Linked DNA regions of Geothrix sp. 21YS21S-2. The protein of the gene in region 1 interacts with the protein of each later gene in a pairwise test. Links are inferred from orthologs where the notes say so. Each region holds a gene or a part of one and is shown in the gene's direction. Other genes may lie near its edges.

Evidence for each region. The genes of interacting proteins can lie anywhere in the genome.
Region 2: the proteins of uvrB (region 1) and uvrA interact in binary tests that used the Escherichia coli proteins (3 or more experiments, as listed by UniProt). The link is inferred for Geothrix sp. 21YS21S-2 from one-to-one orthologs.

The regions. Positions count from the first base shown.
Region 1 is NZ_CP132910.1:4,839,572-4,845,152, forward strand. The notes cover bases 193-3,125. They hold uvrB (excinuclease ABC subunit UvrB), read left to right. Parts: upstream 193-622; coding sequence 623-2,629; downstream 2,630-3,125. Other genes in these bases: RAH40_RS21280 (hypothetical protein), read left to right, coding at 193-587; RAH40_RS21290 (alpha/beta hydrolase-fold protein), read right to left, coding at 2,622-3,125. In the rest of the region: more of RAH40_RS21280, read left to right, coding at 54-192; more of RAH40_RS21290, read right to left, coding at 3,126-3,797; ltrA (group II intron reverse transcriptase/maturase), read left to right, coding at 4,790-5,581. UniProt on the Escherichia coli protein: The UvrABC repair system catalyzes the recognition and processing of DNA lesions. A damage recognition complex composed of 2 UvrA and 2 UvrB subunits scans DNA for abnormalities.
Region 2 is NZ_CP132910.1:3,460,881-3,468,598, forward strand. The notes cover bases 1,573-4,950. They hold uvrA (excinuclease ABC subunit UvrA), read left to right. Parts: upstream 1,573-1,918; coding sequence 1,919-4,750; downstream 4,751-4,950. Other genes in these bases: RAH40_RS15230 (CHAD domain-containing protein), read right to left, coding at 1,573-1,837; RAH40_RS15240 (hypothetical protein), read right to left, coding at 4,753-4,902; RAH40_RS15245 (hypothetical protein), read right to left, coding at 4,924-4,950. Also shown: RAH40_RS15225 (sensor histidine kinase), read right to left, coding at 1-941; more of RAH40_RS15230, read right to left, coding at 938-1,572; more of RAH40_RS15245, read right to left, coding at 4,951-5,103; carbon storage regulator CsrA, read right to left, coding at 5,125-5,394; flagellar assembly protein FliW, read right to left, coding at 5,409-6,191; RAH40_RS15260 (hypothetical protein), read right to left, coding at 6,251-7,138; RAH40_RS15265 (TMEM165/GDT1 family protein), read left to right, coding at 7,191-7,460; RAH40_RS15270 (peroxiredoxin), read right to left, coding at 7,450-7,718. UniProt on the Escherichia coli protein: The UvrABC repair system catalyzes the recognition and processing of DNA lesions. UvrA is an ATPase and a DNA-binding protein. A damage recognition complex composed of 2 UvrA and 2 UvrB subunits scans DNA for abnormalities.

The DNA.
Region 1 (5,581 bases):
GATTTGAAGGAATTTGATCCCATCAAGGTGAAACCACACGTTGAGGGGGGCCCATGTTCCACCTGTCCACCGGTAGGATCCTTGCGGCTGCTGCCATCCTCTGCGCCCCCCTCCGGGCGGGCGACTTCGACCACCTCTTCGACGTGGTCAAGGAGATCTGGCCCGAGCGCCTGGTGGCCATGGCCATCTGCGACAAGGACGCCAGCCAGTTCGAGCTCATCGACCTGGCCGACACCGCCAAGGCCCGCAACATCTCCCTGCTGATCGTCGACCTGCGGGAGGAGAAGGACTACAACAAGACCCTGGCCAGCGCCATGAGCCGGAACCCCGGGTTCATCTTCATCGTCGAGGGCGACCCCCTGCTGGGCGCCAAGGGCCGCCTCACCGCCCGGATGATCTACCGCGCCTCGGGCCGGGACGTCCCCACGGTGGGCCTGTCCCAGGGCCTGCTGCAGCTGGGCGCGGTGCTCACCGCGGGGCCGGGCGCCAAGGATCCCGTATACGTCAGCAAGGAGACTGCTGAGCGCATGAAGCTCCCCCTCCCGGCCGGCGCCATCGATCCCACCGTGAAGAAAAAGGGCAAGTAGCGTTCGCCAATTGTTCGCCCCGTGTAGAATGGGGCATGGCCGCCGCGAAACCCTTCAAGCTCCATGCGCCCTATGAGCCCGCCGGCGACCAGCCGGAGGCCATCGAGCAGCTCGTGCGCGGCATCGAGGCCGGGGACCGCTGGTCCACCCTCCTGGGCGTCACGGGCAGCGGCAAGACCTACACCATGGCCTCCACCATCGCCCGGCTGCAGCGGCCGGCGCTGATCTTCGCGCCCAACAAGACCCTGGCGGCCCAGCTGTTCTCGGAGTTCAAGCAGTTCTTCCCCGAGAACGCGGTGGAGTACTTCGTCAGCTACTACGACTACTACCAGCCCGAGGCCTACGTCCCCGAGCGGGACCTGTTCATCGACAAGGACGCCAAGATCAACGAGGAGCTGGAGAAGCTGCGGCTCTCGGCCACCCGCAACCTGCTGGAGCGGCGGGACACCATCGTGGTGGCCTCGGTGTCCTGCATCTACGGCCTGGGCGACCCGAGCAGCTACATGAACCTCTCGGTGACGCTGCGCCGGGGCGGCACCCGCGACCGGGCCATGCTCCTGCGCGACCTGGTGGCCATCCAGTACGCCAGGAACCAGATGGCCTTCGAGCCGGGCGTGTTCCGGGTGCGGGGGGACGTGGTGGAGGTGTACCCCGCGTACGAGGACACCGCCTACCGCATCGAGCTCTTCGGCGACGAGATCGAGCGGCTCAGCCGCATCGACCCCCTGCGGGGCGTGGTGCTCGAGACCCTGGACGAGCTGACCATCTGGCCCAAGAGCCACTACGTCACGCCCGAGGACAAGCTGCTCCAGGCCATCCGCGAGATCAAGGCGGAACTGGAGGAGCGGGAGGCGTTCTTCCGGTCCGAGGGCCGCATCGTGGAGCTCCAGCGCCTGCACCAGCGCACCATCTACGACATCGAGATGATGAAGGAGATGGGCTACTGCTCGGGCATCGAGAACTATTCCCGGTTCCTGGACGGGCGCAGCCCCGGCGAGCCGCCCCACACGCTCCTGGACTACTTCCCCGAGGACTTCGTCCTGTTCATGGACGAGAGCCACGTCGCCACCGGCCAGCTCCACGGCATGTTCCTGGGGGACCAGTCCCGCAAGCGCACCCTGGTGGACTACGGCTTCCGGCTCCCCGCGGCCCTGGACAACCGGCCCCTGCGCTTCGAGGAGTTCGAGGCCCGCGTCAGGCAGCTGGTCTTCGTGAGCGCCACCCCCGGCGACTACGAGCTCGCGCAGTCGGGCGGCGTGGTGGTGGAGCAGGTGGTGCGTCCCACGGGCCTGGTGGATCCCCTGGTGGAGGTGCGCCCCGTGGGCACCCAGGTGGACGACCTCCTGGAGGAGATCCGCAAGGTGGTGGCCAGGGACGAGCGGGTGCTGGTCACCGTGCTCACCAAGAAGCTGGCGGAGCAGCTCACGTCCTACTACCAGGAGCTGGGCATCAAGGCCGAGTACCTCCACAGCGAGATCGACACCCTGGAGCGGGTGGAGCTCCTGAAGAACCTCCGCCGGGGCGTGTTCGACGTGCTCATCGGCATCAACCTCCTGCGGGAGGGCCTGGATCTCCCCGAGGTGAGCCTCGTGGCGATCCTGGACGCGGACAAGGAGGGCTACCTGCGCAGCGCGCGGAGCCTCATCCAGACCATCGGCCGCGCCGCCCGCAACGTCAGCGGGAAGGCCATCCTCTACGGCGACCGCATGACCGATTCCATGGAGAGGGCCATCGGCGAGACCGGGCGCCGCCGCCAGAAGCAGCTGGACCACAACGCCCTGCACGGAATCACCCCCGAGACCACCAAGCGGCTCCTGGACGACGTCATGGGCGAGGCCCTGGCCCGGGAGTTCATCAACGTCCCCAAGGAGGACCGGGCCGCGGAGGAGCCGCTGCTCTACCTCACCGACAAGGAGTTCGAGCGGGAGGTGGCCAAGCTGGAGACGAAGATGAAGGCCTTCGCCGGCAAGATGGAGTTCGAGGAGGCGGCCAAGCTGCGGGACCGGATCCTGAAGGCGAGGCGGGAGCGGCTGGTCAGTTAGAGGGTGTCTGCATCTTCCGGACGCTCTCAAGGCGGCCGAGGAAAACGGGCAGGTTCGGATCGGCGTATTTCTCCCCCAGGCGGCATGCCGATTGGCTGTTCTCCAGGGCCAAGGCGGGTTCCCCCGCGGCCTGGTAAGCCTCGGCGAGGGAATCGTAGGCGTTCGGGGATTCAGGATACAGCCGGATGATGTACTGAAAGAGGGAGATGGCTTCGTCCGTTTTCTTCCGCTGGAGGGCAGCGTAGGCTCTGCGGTTGAGCCTCCCTTCACTTGGCCGGCAAGGGAAACCGAAGGCTTCGGTCAGACGGCCGAATTGCCTCTCCATTTCGGCCACCCCGGGAATGCGATCCTCCGACAGGGCCCAGCCGTCGAACAGGTTCTCGAGCCCGTCGTAGATGGCCCGGGAGGGCGTCGACTGGTGGTTGTCGCGGGACATGTAGTCGAATTTCCATCGAAGAAGGGCGGGGGCCTTCAAGCCCAGGATGGTGGTGAAGGCCTGGACGGACTTGGGGATTCCGTTGTTCTCCCGGCCATGGGTCAGGTAGAGGAACTTCCGGAATCCGGCACCTGGCGCGAAACCGCGCTCGGCCTTGGCGCCTTCCGCTTCGCTGTCCCACCACAGGCTCGGGCTGATGGCCAGGTAGGCGCCGAAGGCTTCCGGCTCCTCCATCAGGGTGTGGACCGCGAACAAGCCCCCGAATGACCATCCGATCAGGATGGAATAGGGCTCCGTCCTGTAGGTGCTCTCCAGGTACGGTCGGAGTTCCTTGACCAGGAATTCCCGGAACCGGTCCGCGCCACCGCTGGTGGGGAATTTCTCCTTCTCCTTGCTGGAGGGGGGCGTGAGGTCGCGGGTGCGGTCGGTGTTCTCGATGGCCACGACGATCATTGCGGGGGCCATGCCCTGGCTTGCCAGGAACCTGGCGTCCGCCACCGTTTGCAGGAAAAGGGCGCTGCCATCCAGGAGGTAGATCACGGGGCAGCGGATCCGCCGGTCGGCGTAGTCCGGGGGCAGGGAGATCAGGAGGGTCCGGTCTTCCTTCAGGATGGCGGAATGGATCCTGGCCCGGGTCCCGATCGTGATGCTGTCCTCCTGCGCACGCAGAGGGCCGGTGCCCGCCAGGAGGAGAACGGCGATCGCGACGTGAAGCAGGCGCTGGAAACGCATGGTGGCAGCTCCCTTCCTCGTGGATCAGGACGCAGGGCATGGGTGGGTGAGGCTGGATGCGGAACGGGATTTGGGGATCACCGTAAAGGTAGCGCTCCCGGCCGGTCCTAACCGGGATCAGGGGCCATCCGCCCCGTCGTGGGGTGGAGGCGCATTTTCCCGTGGCCGGCCGGCCGTCCACCTGAGACGAAGCACCGGGGTCCAGGGCGTGAATCCAGTTCAAGTCCCAAGGGAGCCACCCCGGTCAGGGCGGTCATCCAGTTCCATCCCCGTGCATCCCCGGCCAAGTCAACGTTTGGTTGCCGCCGAAACAAGGGGGCAGGGCCATGGCCACTCGCCCGGACCCACCCCGGCAGGAATCAGCCGGGGAGACACGGGGATACACGGGGAGTGCGCCAGGCCAAGCCTGGGCGAGGAGGATGGATGACCTAAGACAGACTGAAACCTCGCAATGGAGCCCAGCGGGGAGGCAGCAAGCCCCGCCCGGCAAAGCTGGCCAGCAGCCGGAACCGAGTCTTGCGTGGGGAAGGGCGACCGACCTCGTGAAGCGTAGACAGGGAGTGCATGGGCCGTGTGATGGAGCCCCGAAAGCATCCAACCGTGGGAGTCGACGCCGTTCTCCGATCGGAAGACAGCACCCGAAGGTCGCAAGGGCCTGACCGTAGGGTCCCACCGGGGTCATAGAGCAGGGCACGTGCACAGGGGTTCCCCAGGAACCTGGGAGATCCAGCCATCTCCGCCAACAACCCAGTGGTGAGGGAAGCCACGTAAAACGAACCCAGGCTCGCCGGGGGGTGCCGCCCCCGGCGGGAGCGAACAGCCGGCACAGGGCGGTACCGCAAACTGAAGGAAACGAAGGAGCGCGGGAGGGGTGGCCGGAAGTCGGAGCAGCTCATAGTAGCGATGATCGCGGGGAACCGGGCCGCCGGGACCCGCTGGAGCCAAGGAGCTGCCGGATCACGGAACCGTTGAAGGGAAAGATAATGGGTGCAATGACATCCAACAGCGTCTCCACGAAACAACAACGGATCGCAGAACTGGCCAGGATCCACCCGGAGGTGGCTTTCACCTCCTTGGCCTACCACATGGACCTGGACTGGATGAAGGAAGCCTTCGGGCGCACCCGCAAGGATGGGGCGACCGGGGTGGACGGCGTGACGGGCAAGGAATACGGGGAAAACCTGGAGTCCAACCTCCAGAGCCTCCTGAACCGGGCTAAGAACGGCGACACCTACAAGGCCCCTCCAGTCCGGAGAACCTACATCCCGAAAGGGGATGGCAGCCAACGCCCCCTGGGCATTCCCGCCTTCGAAGACAAGGTCCTGCAAAGGGCCGTGGTGATGGTGATGGAACCGCTCTATGAGCAGGACTTCCTGGACTGCTCCTACGGGTTCAGGCCCGGGCGCTCCGCGCACATGGCGCTGGAGGCGATTTGGCAGGGGTTGATGGACATGGGGGGAGGCTGGGTGCTTGACGTGGATATCCGTAAGTATTTCGATACTTTGGACCACGGGAAGCTGCGGGAAATCCTTGACCTGCGGATGAAGGACGGCGTTCTGAGGCGCCTGATCGGCAAATGGCTCAACGCGGGCGTGCTGGAGAAAGGATGCATCACGCACCCGGAAACCGGCTCGCCCCAGGGCGGGGTGGTCAGTCCGATGCTCGCCAACATCTACCTCCACGAGGTGCTGGACGTGTGGTTTGAAAGGGAGGTCAAGCCCCGACTCCGGGGTCGGGCCTTCCTGGTGCGCTACGCGGACGACTTCGTGATGGGCTTTGCCCAG
Region 2 (7,718 bases), 1.4 Mb from region 1 along the record:
GCCAGCCGCTCCTGCTGGCTCAGCTCCTCCCGCAGCAGGGCGTTGCCCTCCATGAGGTTCTCGAGCTCCTGGTTCTTGGCCTGGAGGGCCGAGAGGGCGTCGTGGATGCGGTTCTGGAGGCCTGCGTTGAGGCCCTTGATCTCGGCGATGAGCTGCTCCCGTTCCAGGGAGGCGCGCTCGAGCTGGGCCGCCATGAGGTTGAAGCGGTTGGCGATGATCCCCAGCTCGTCGTTGCTGCGCACGTCCGTGCGGGCCGAGGGATCCCCCCGCTCCAGGCGGGTCATGGCGTCCGTGATGCTGCGGATGGGCTCGGTGACCACCGTGGCTAGGATCACCCACAGCAGGATGAACTCGCCCAGGAGCACGAAGGGAAGCCTGACGTAGGTGTTCCGGAGGTTGTGGTCCCACACCGTCTCCCAGTGCTCCAGGTCGCAGTAGGTGCGGATCAGGCCCAGGGGCGGCTGGCCCTTCTTGGGATTCTTGATGGGCAGGTAGAACTTCCAGGCCCGGTTGCCGGTGTTGAGGTCCACCAGCTCGGCCTGGGGCCCGCCCCGCATGTAGCTGCCGATCTCCTTGCCGAAGGTCACCCCCGCGTCGTCCGCGGAGGACGTGACCAGGGCCACCTCGTCGGCGCCCTCCCGCCTGAACACGTCGATCTGGAAGATGCTGCGGTCCTCGCCCGCCAGGCCTTCCAGGAGCTCCTCGAGGGCGCGCTGGTTCTTGAAGTCGTGCAGGTCCTTGTCCCAGCGCTGGAGGATCTCCGTCTCCACCACCGACGAGGTCTCCCAGGCCAGGTTCCGGGTGTAGTTGAGGATCTCCCGGCGGCTGTTGCGCGTGATGGAGTAGGCCACGGCGATGGTGAGCAGGCTGGTCACGAGGGCCGTGACGATGAAGAGCTTGGCGTGGAGGCTGCGGAACCACCCCAGGGGGACGTATTTCATGGGTTCCCTTCACCGGGCAGGCCGAGGCCCTCCCTCAGCGCGGTCCTGAACGCGGCCAGCGGCATGCCCGCGGCCGCGATCCGGAACCGCTCGTAGGCGCCCAGCCGGGCTTCGCCCACGTAGGCCAGGAGCTCCAGCGTCCCCGAGGCGAGCCGGGCGCGGCTCCTCGCCGCCAGGCCCTCGTAGAGATCCTGGAGGAGCTCCTCCAGCATGGCGAGGTCATGGTGCTCCCCCAGGGCCGTCTGGAGTTCCTTGAGCTGTCTGAGCCGGGCCTCGGGCGGGGCCTCGAAGGCCGCTCCCAGGACCTCCAGGGCATAGCGGAACCGCTTGACCCGGATGCGCGCCGCGTGGAGGGCGGGCGGGTCCTCCCGTTCCAGGAGCCCCGGCAGGGGCGAGAACGCCGCCTCCAGCCTCGGGTCCAGCGCGTCCCAGACGTCCGCGGCCAGGTTTCCGGGAAGGAAGGGGTCGGGAAGGCTGGGCACCTTGAGGAGGTCGGGCAGGCGCTTCAGGGAGAGGCCCTCCAGGTCCCGGGCCATGGCGCGGCGGGCCTTGCCCCGCTTGGCTTCGAGCACCTCCAGGGCGTGCTCCAGGGCCGAGCCCGTGGCCAGCCCCGGCACCGCGAGGCGCTCCAGCCACGCGCTGTGCACGTCCAGCTCCCGGGTCAGGCCCAGGGCCCGGGTGAGCTCGCGCAGCCTGCGTCCCTGGCGCCGGAAGCCGGGGTACAGCTCGGGCCGCACCAGATCGAGGACGCTCCGCAGCCTCCGGGAGCCCACCCGCACCTGATGGAGCCCTTCGGGGTCCTGCTGCCAGGCCGGGTCCGCCAGGAGCCCGGCAAGGTGGTCCACCCGCGCCTCCAGGGCGCGGTGCAGGAGGATGCTGAGTTCCAGGGCATGCATGTGACCATCATAGAGAAGAAATAATCCGCACGCCGTTCCCGGATGCGAAATTTTGGCGTAAAATCCCTGGACGAGGTACGGATGGACAGCATCAACATCAAGGGCGCCCGGGAGCACAATCTCAAGAACGTGGACCTGGTCCTTCCCCGGAACAAGCTGGTCGTCATCACGGGGCTGTCCGGCAGCGGCAAGTCGAGCCTGGCCTTCGACACCCTCTACGCCGAGGGGCAGCGGCGCTACGTGGAGAGCCTGTCCGCCTACGCCCGCCAGTTCCTGGACCAGATGGAGAAGCCCGACGTGGACAGCATCGAGGGGCTGTCCCCCGCCATCTCCATCGAGCAGAAGACCACCAGCCGCAACCCGCGTTCCACCGTGGCCACCGTCACCGAGATCTACGACTACCTTCGGCTCCTCTTCGCCCGGGTGGGCCAGCCCCAGTGCATGGCCTGCGGCCAGCCCATCGCCAGCCAGACCATCCAGGAGATGGCGGACCAGATCCTCGCCCAGCCCCAGGGGATGAAGATCCAGGTGCTCGCCCCGGTGGTGCGCGCCCGCAAGGGCGAGTACAAGAAGCTCCTGGCCGACCTGATGAAGCGCGGCTACATCCGGGCGCGGGTCAACGGGGCGATGCTGGACCTCACCGACGGCGTCCCCGACCTGGACAAGCAGAAGAAGCACACCATCGAGGTGGTCATCGACCGCCTCAAGAACGCCGAGGGCATCAGCACGCGCCTGGCCGACAGCCTCGAGATCGCCTGCAACCTCGCCGAGGGCTCCGCCCTGGTGGACCTGGGGGGAACCGAGCGCCTCTTCTCCTCCAAGCTCGCCTGCAACAACGCCAAGTGCCAGCGCTTCGGCATGGGCATCCCGGACCTGGAGCCCCGCTCCTTCAGCTTCAACTCGCCCTTCGGGGCCTGCCCCACCTGCGACGGCCTGGGCTTCAAGCGCCAGTTCGCCGAGGAGCTGATCGTGCCCAACCCCGAGCTGAGCATCAGCCAGGGCTGCATCGTCGCCAGCGGCTGGAAGTCCGCCGGGGAGGACGGGTGGCGGGCCCAGTTCCTGGGCCAGCTCTCCAAGGCCCTGGCCTTCAGCCTGGACACGCCCTGGAAGAAGCTCTCCGCCGACGTGCGCCGCGTGCTCCTCTACGGCCTGGACCGCAAGATGAAGTTCGTCTACCAGAACAAGGGCAACCGCTACGAGTTCATGCACAACTTCGAGGGCGTCGTGGGCAACCTCGAGCGCCGCTACCGGGAGACCTCCAGCGAGGAGATCCGCGCCGAGATGGAGGAATCCATGCGGATCACCCCCTGCGAGGCCTGCGACGGCACCCGGCTCAAGCCCGAGATCCTGTCGGTTTTCGTGGGGGGCCTCCACATCGCCGCCGTGAGCGCCATGAGCGTGCGGGACGCCCGGGTGTGGTTCGGGAACCTGCGCCTGGAGGGCAAGGACGCCGTCATCGCCGGCAAGGTGTTCAAGGAGATCAACGAGCGCCTGGGCTTCCTGGACGACGTGGGCCTGGGCTACCTGACCCTGGACCGCTCCGCGGCCACCCTCAGCGGCGGCGAGGGCCAGCGCATCCGGCTGGCCACGCAGATCGGCTCCAAGCTCCAGGGCGTCATGTACGTCCTGGACGAGCCCAGCATCGGCCTCCACCAGCGGGACAACCAGAAGCTGCTGAACACGCTCAAGGAGATGCGGGACCTGGGCAACACCGTCCTGGTGGTGGAGCACGACCTGGAGACCATCCTCGCCGCCGATCACGTGGTGGACCTGGGTCCCGGCGCCGGCGAGCACGGCGGCTACGTCGTGGCCCAGGGCACCCCGGAGGAGATCAGGCGGAGCGAGGCCTCCATCACGGGCCACTTCCTCTCCGGCAGGGAATCCATCGCCGTGCCGCGCAAGCGCCGCAAGGCCACCCGCGGCCACATCCAGGTCACCGGCGCCCAGGAGAACAACCTGCGCAAGGTGGACGCCGCGTTCCCCATCGGCCTGTTCACCTGCGTCACCGGCGTCTCGGGCTCAGGCAAGAGCACCCTCGTGAACGAGATCCTCTACAAGGCCCTGGCCAACCAGCTGCACCAGGGCGCCCACGTGGTGGGCAGGCACAAGGCCATCAAGGGCCTGGAGCACGTGGACAAGGTCATCGACATCGACCAGGCCCCCATCGGGCGCACCCCCAGGAGCAACCCCGCCACCTACACCGGGCTCTTCACCCCCCTGCGGGACCTCTTCTCCCAGCTGCCCGAGAGCAAGGCCCGGGGCTACACGCCCGGCCGGTTCAGCTTCAACGTCAAGGGCGGCCGCTGCGAGAAGTGCGAGGGGGACGGCGTCCTCAAGATCGAGATGCACTTCCTGCCCGACATCTACGTCACCTGCGAGCAGTGCAAGGGCAAGCGCTACAACCGGGAGACCCTGGAGATCCACTACAAGGGCCACAGCGTCTCGGACGTGCTGGCCATGACCGTGGAGGAGGCGCTGGCCCTCTTCGGCCCCATCCCCGTGCTGGCCAACAAGCTCCAGACCCTGTCGGACGTGGGCCTGGGCTACATCCGGCTGGGCCAGAGCGCCACGACCCTGTCCGGGGGCGAAGCCCAGCGGGTCAAGCTGGCCCGGGAGCTGTCAAAGCGTCCAACCGGGCGCACCCTCTACATCCTGGACGAGCCCACCACGGGCCTCCACCTCAAGGACATCCAGAAGCTCCTGGAGGTCATCGGGCGCCTCATGGACGCCGGCAACACCGTGGTCGTGATCGAGCACAACCTGGACGTCATCAAGACCGCCGACCACATCCTGGACCTGGGCCCCGAAGGGGGCGCCGAGGGCGGCCTGGTCATCGCCACCGGCACCCCCGAGGAGGTCTCCCGGAACAAGGCCAGCGTCACCGGCCGCTATCTGCGGCCCTATCTTAAATAATTCTAACCCTTGGTGTCGATCGTCCTGCCCAGGTGGGCCGGGGGCGGAGCCTTGGGGGCCTCCGGAGCCTTCTGCTGGGCCTGGACGGGGGCCTGCTTGGGCGTCTCCACCTTCGCGGCCTGCTGGTGCTGCTGGATGCCGGTAACCTTCATGCGAACCCCCTGGAAAAGCAGTCAAGCGGATGTGTCGATGGTGCGGCCAACGCCGCCGGAGCTGTCGATGAGGCGGGCCAGGTCGGCGCCCTCGGTCCGGGCCATGTCCAGCACCTTGCGCTCCACGCCCACGCCCAGGGCGGACCGCGTCAAGGCCGCCTGCTGGCCGATGATGCTTTCCACGGAAAGGCCTGCGTCCACGGGAGTGCTCCTGAACTGAGCTTATCGGTCCTTGACGGGCTTCACTTTAGGCAAACGCGCACGCAACAGCGCAGCGGCGTCCTGGAGGGAGAGTTCTCCGCCCTTGATCTGGGCCGTTGCCGCCCGGTTGACCTCGGCGATCGCATCGAAAACCTCGCGTCGGTGGACCTGCACCTCCTTGGGCGCCTTGATGCCCAGGCGCACCCCATCCTTGCTGACGCCCACAACCAGAACCTCGATATTGCCATTGATAATGAGCGATTGATCCAGCTTCCGGGTGATGACAAGCATGGGGACCTTTCAGGCTACTTGTCCGAAATAACGGGAAACTTGAGGGGGAACTGCTCGGTGTTCAGCACCACCTGCCGCCCCTGGCGGGTGCGCAGGTTGATGAGGATGGGGCCGGCCAGGTTGGCGGTCATGTGCCGCGGGTCCTCGGGAATCACCACCAGGGCCAGCACCAGGGCCTCGGAGGGGTCCTCGATGGCGAGGGCCTTGGCGTCCTCCCCGGACAGGGGAACCTGGTAGTCGATCTTGATGGCGGCCACATCGATGCACACGAAGTGGATGTCTTCCCGGTCCATGGGCTGGAGGAACTTGAGGGGGTAAGCGTCCGAGGGCTCGAGCAGCATGAAGCGCCGGAGCTCGGCGAAACCGATGAGCCCGGCGGGAAAGGCGATCTCCCCTTCGTCCCGGGGAAGGAACACCGGGTACTGCAGCGGGAAGACCCGGGTGTCGAGCTGGGCCTGCACGCCCTTGCGGGTGCGGGTGTTGATGACCAGCGGCCCCGCGAGGTTGGCCGTCATGCGGCGGGGATCCTCGCCCGGCACCACCACGATGACGAGGACCAGGGCGTCCTCGGGCTTCTCCAGGGCCAGCGCCTCGGCATCCTCCGGGGAAAGCGGAACGTCGTAGTCCAGCCTCACGGTCGCCGCGTCCATGCACGCGAACGAGATGTCCGGCGAGGCCACGGCCTGGAGGAACTTGAGGGGGTAGGTCCCTTCCGGTTCGAAGACCCGGAATTCCGTCAGCGCCGGGAAGCCCGCGAGGGCCCTTGGGAAGGTGACGACGTAATCTTCCTGACTCATCCGCGCTCCTGGGGCATGGTGGTGATCCATCATCCCATCGACCGCCAGCCCCGGGCCTCTTAATTCGAGTCGAACACCGCCCAGAGTTCGTCCAGGCGGGTGCGCCTGAACCTGGGGTTGGGGATGCACCGCTCCAGGGCTTCCTTGGACCGGGGGGGATGCTCCAGCCGTGCGAGGATCCAGCGGTTGCCCAGCTCCATCACGGCGGCCACGTCCCCCTGGTTGCCCCACACGTGCCGCAGGTGCGTCAGGCGCCGTGCCCTCTCGACGGCCGCCTCGCCCAGGCCCATGTGGCGGACCTTGTCCACCACCGGGTGGTCGCTGGGGGGCCGGTAGCTGCGCACCCGCTGGATGGTGCGCCGCATCTCGCCGGGCAGCTGCGCCAGCCTCGGCCCCACCTCGGGATCCTCGCGCTTGGCGTCGGCCTCGGCGGCCAGGGTGCGCAGCAGGGGCAGCAGCAGGGCCGCGTCCCGCGCCGCGTAGCTGATCTGGGCCTGCCTCAGGGGGCGGTACATCCAGTTGGAGTCCTGCTCCTCCTTGGGGATCTCCACGCCCAGCTTGAGGCGGGCCATGGTCTTGAGTCCGGGCTGGGGATAGCCAAGGGTGCGCGCCAGGAGCATCGTGTCCATCACCGAGGAGGGCACCACATCGTAGATGCGCTTGAAGACGATGCCGTCGCCGGAGAAGTCGTGGACGATCCAGGGAACCTCCGCCATGGCCTCCAGCGTGGGCTTCATCAGCTCCGGGATGGCGATGGGGTCGACGAGCCAGGACCGGTCGTGGGTGGCCACCTGGAGCAGCGCCAGCACGCAGTGGTGGAAGCCCGTCAGGCTGCATTCGATGTCCACCGCCAGCAGGTTGGCGGCGAACCAGTGGGGCAGCGCCTCCGCCAGCGTCTCGGGCGAATCCACGTACGAGGTTGGGAGGTCGAAGTGAGCCAGTGACATCCCTAGAGTGTGCCCGAAATTCGGATCGTCTAGACTGGCAAGGGAGAATTCGATGGGCAAATCACTGTTCTGGGCCACTTTTGTTACGGTCTTCCTGGCCGAGCTGGGCGACAAGACCCAGCTGGCCGCCATGACGGCCACGGCGCGGTCCGGGGCGCTCCTCACGGTCTTTCTCGCCGCCAGCGCGGCCCTCGTGTGTGCCACGGCCATCGGCGTCCTGGTGGGGGGCGCCCTCTTCAAGGTCATACCGGAACATATGGTGAAATACGCCGCCGGCACCGCCTTCATCGCCGTGGGGATCTGGGTCCTCGCTAAAGGCTAGCCAGGGCCCGGAGCACCTGCTGATCGTGCTCCGCGGCCTTGACGTCCGACAGGATCTCCCGGATGACCCCGTCCCTGCCGATGATGAACGTGACCCGCTTGGCGATTCCCATCACCGGCATCCGCACCCCGTAGGCGTCGATGATGGCGTGCCCGGGATCCGCCAGGATCGGGAAGGGCAGGTGGTACTTCTCCGAGAAGGCCGCGTGGCTCGTCACGTCGTCGGCGCTCACGCCCAGGACGACGGCGCCCTTCGCCT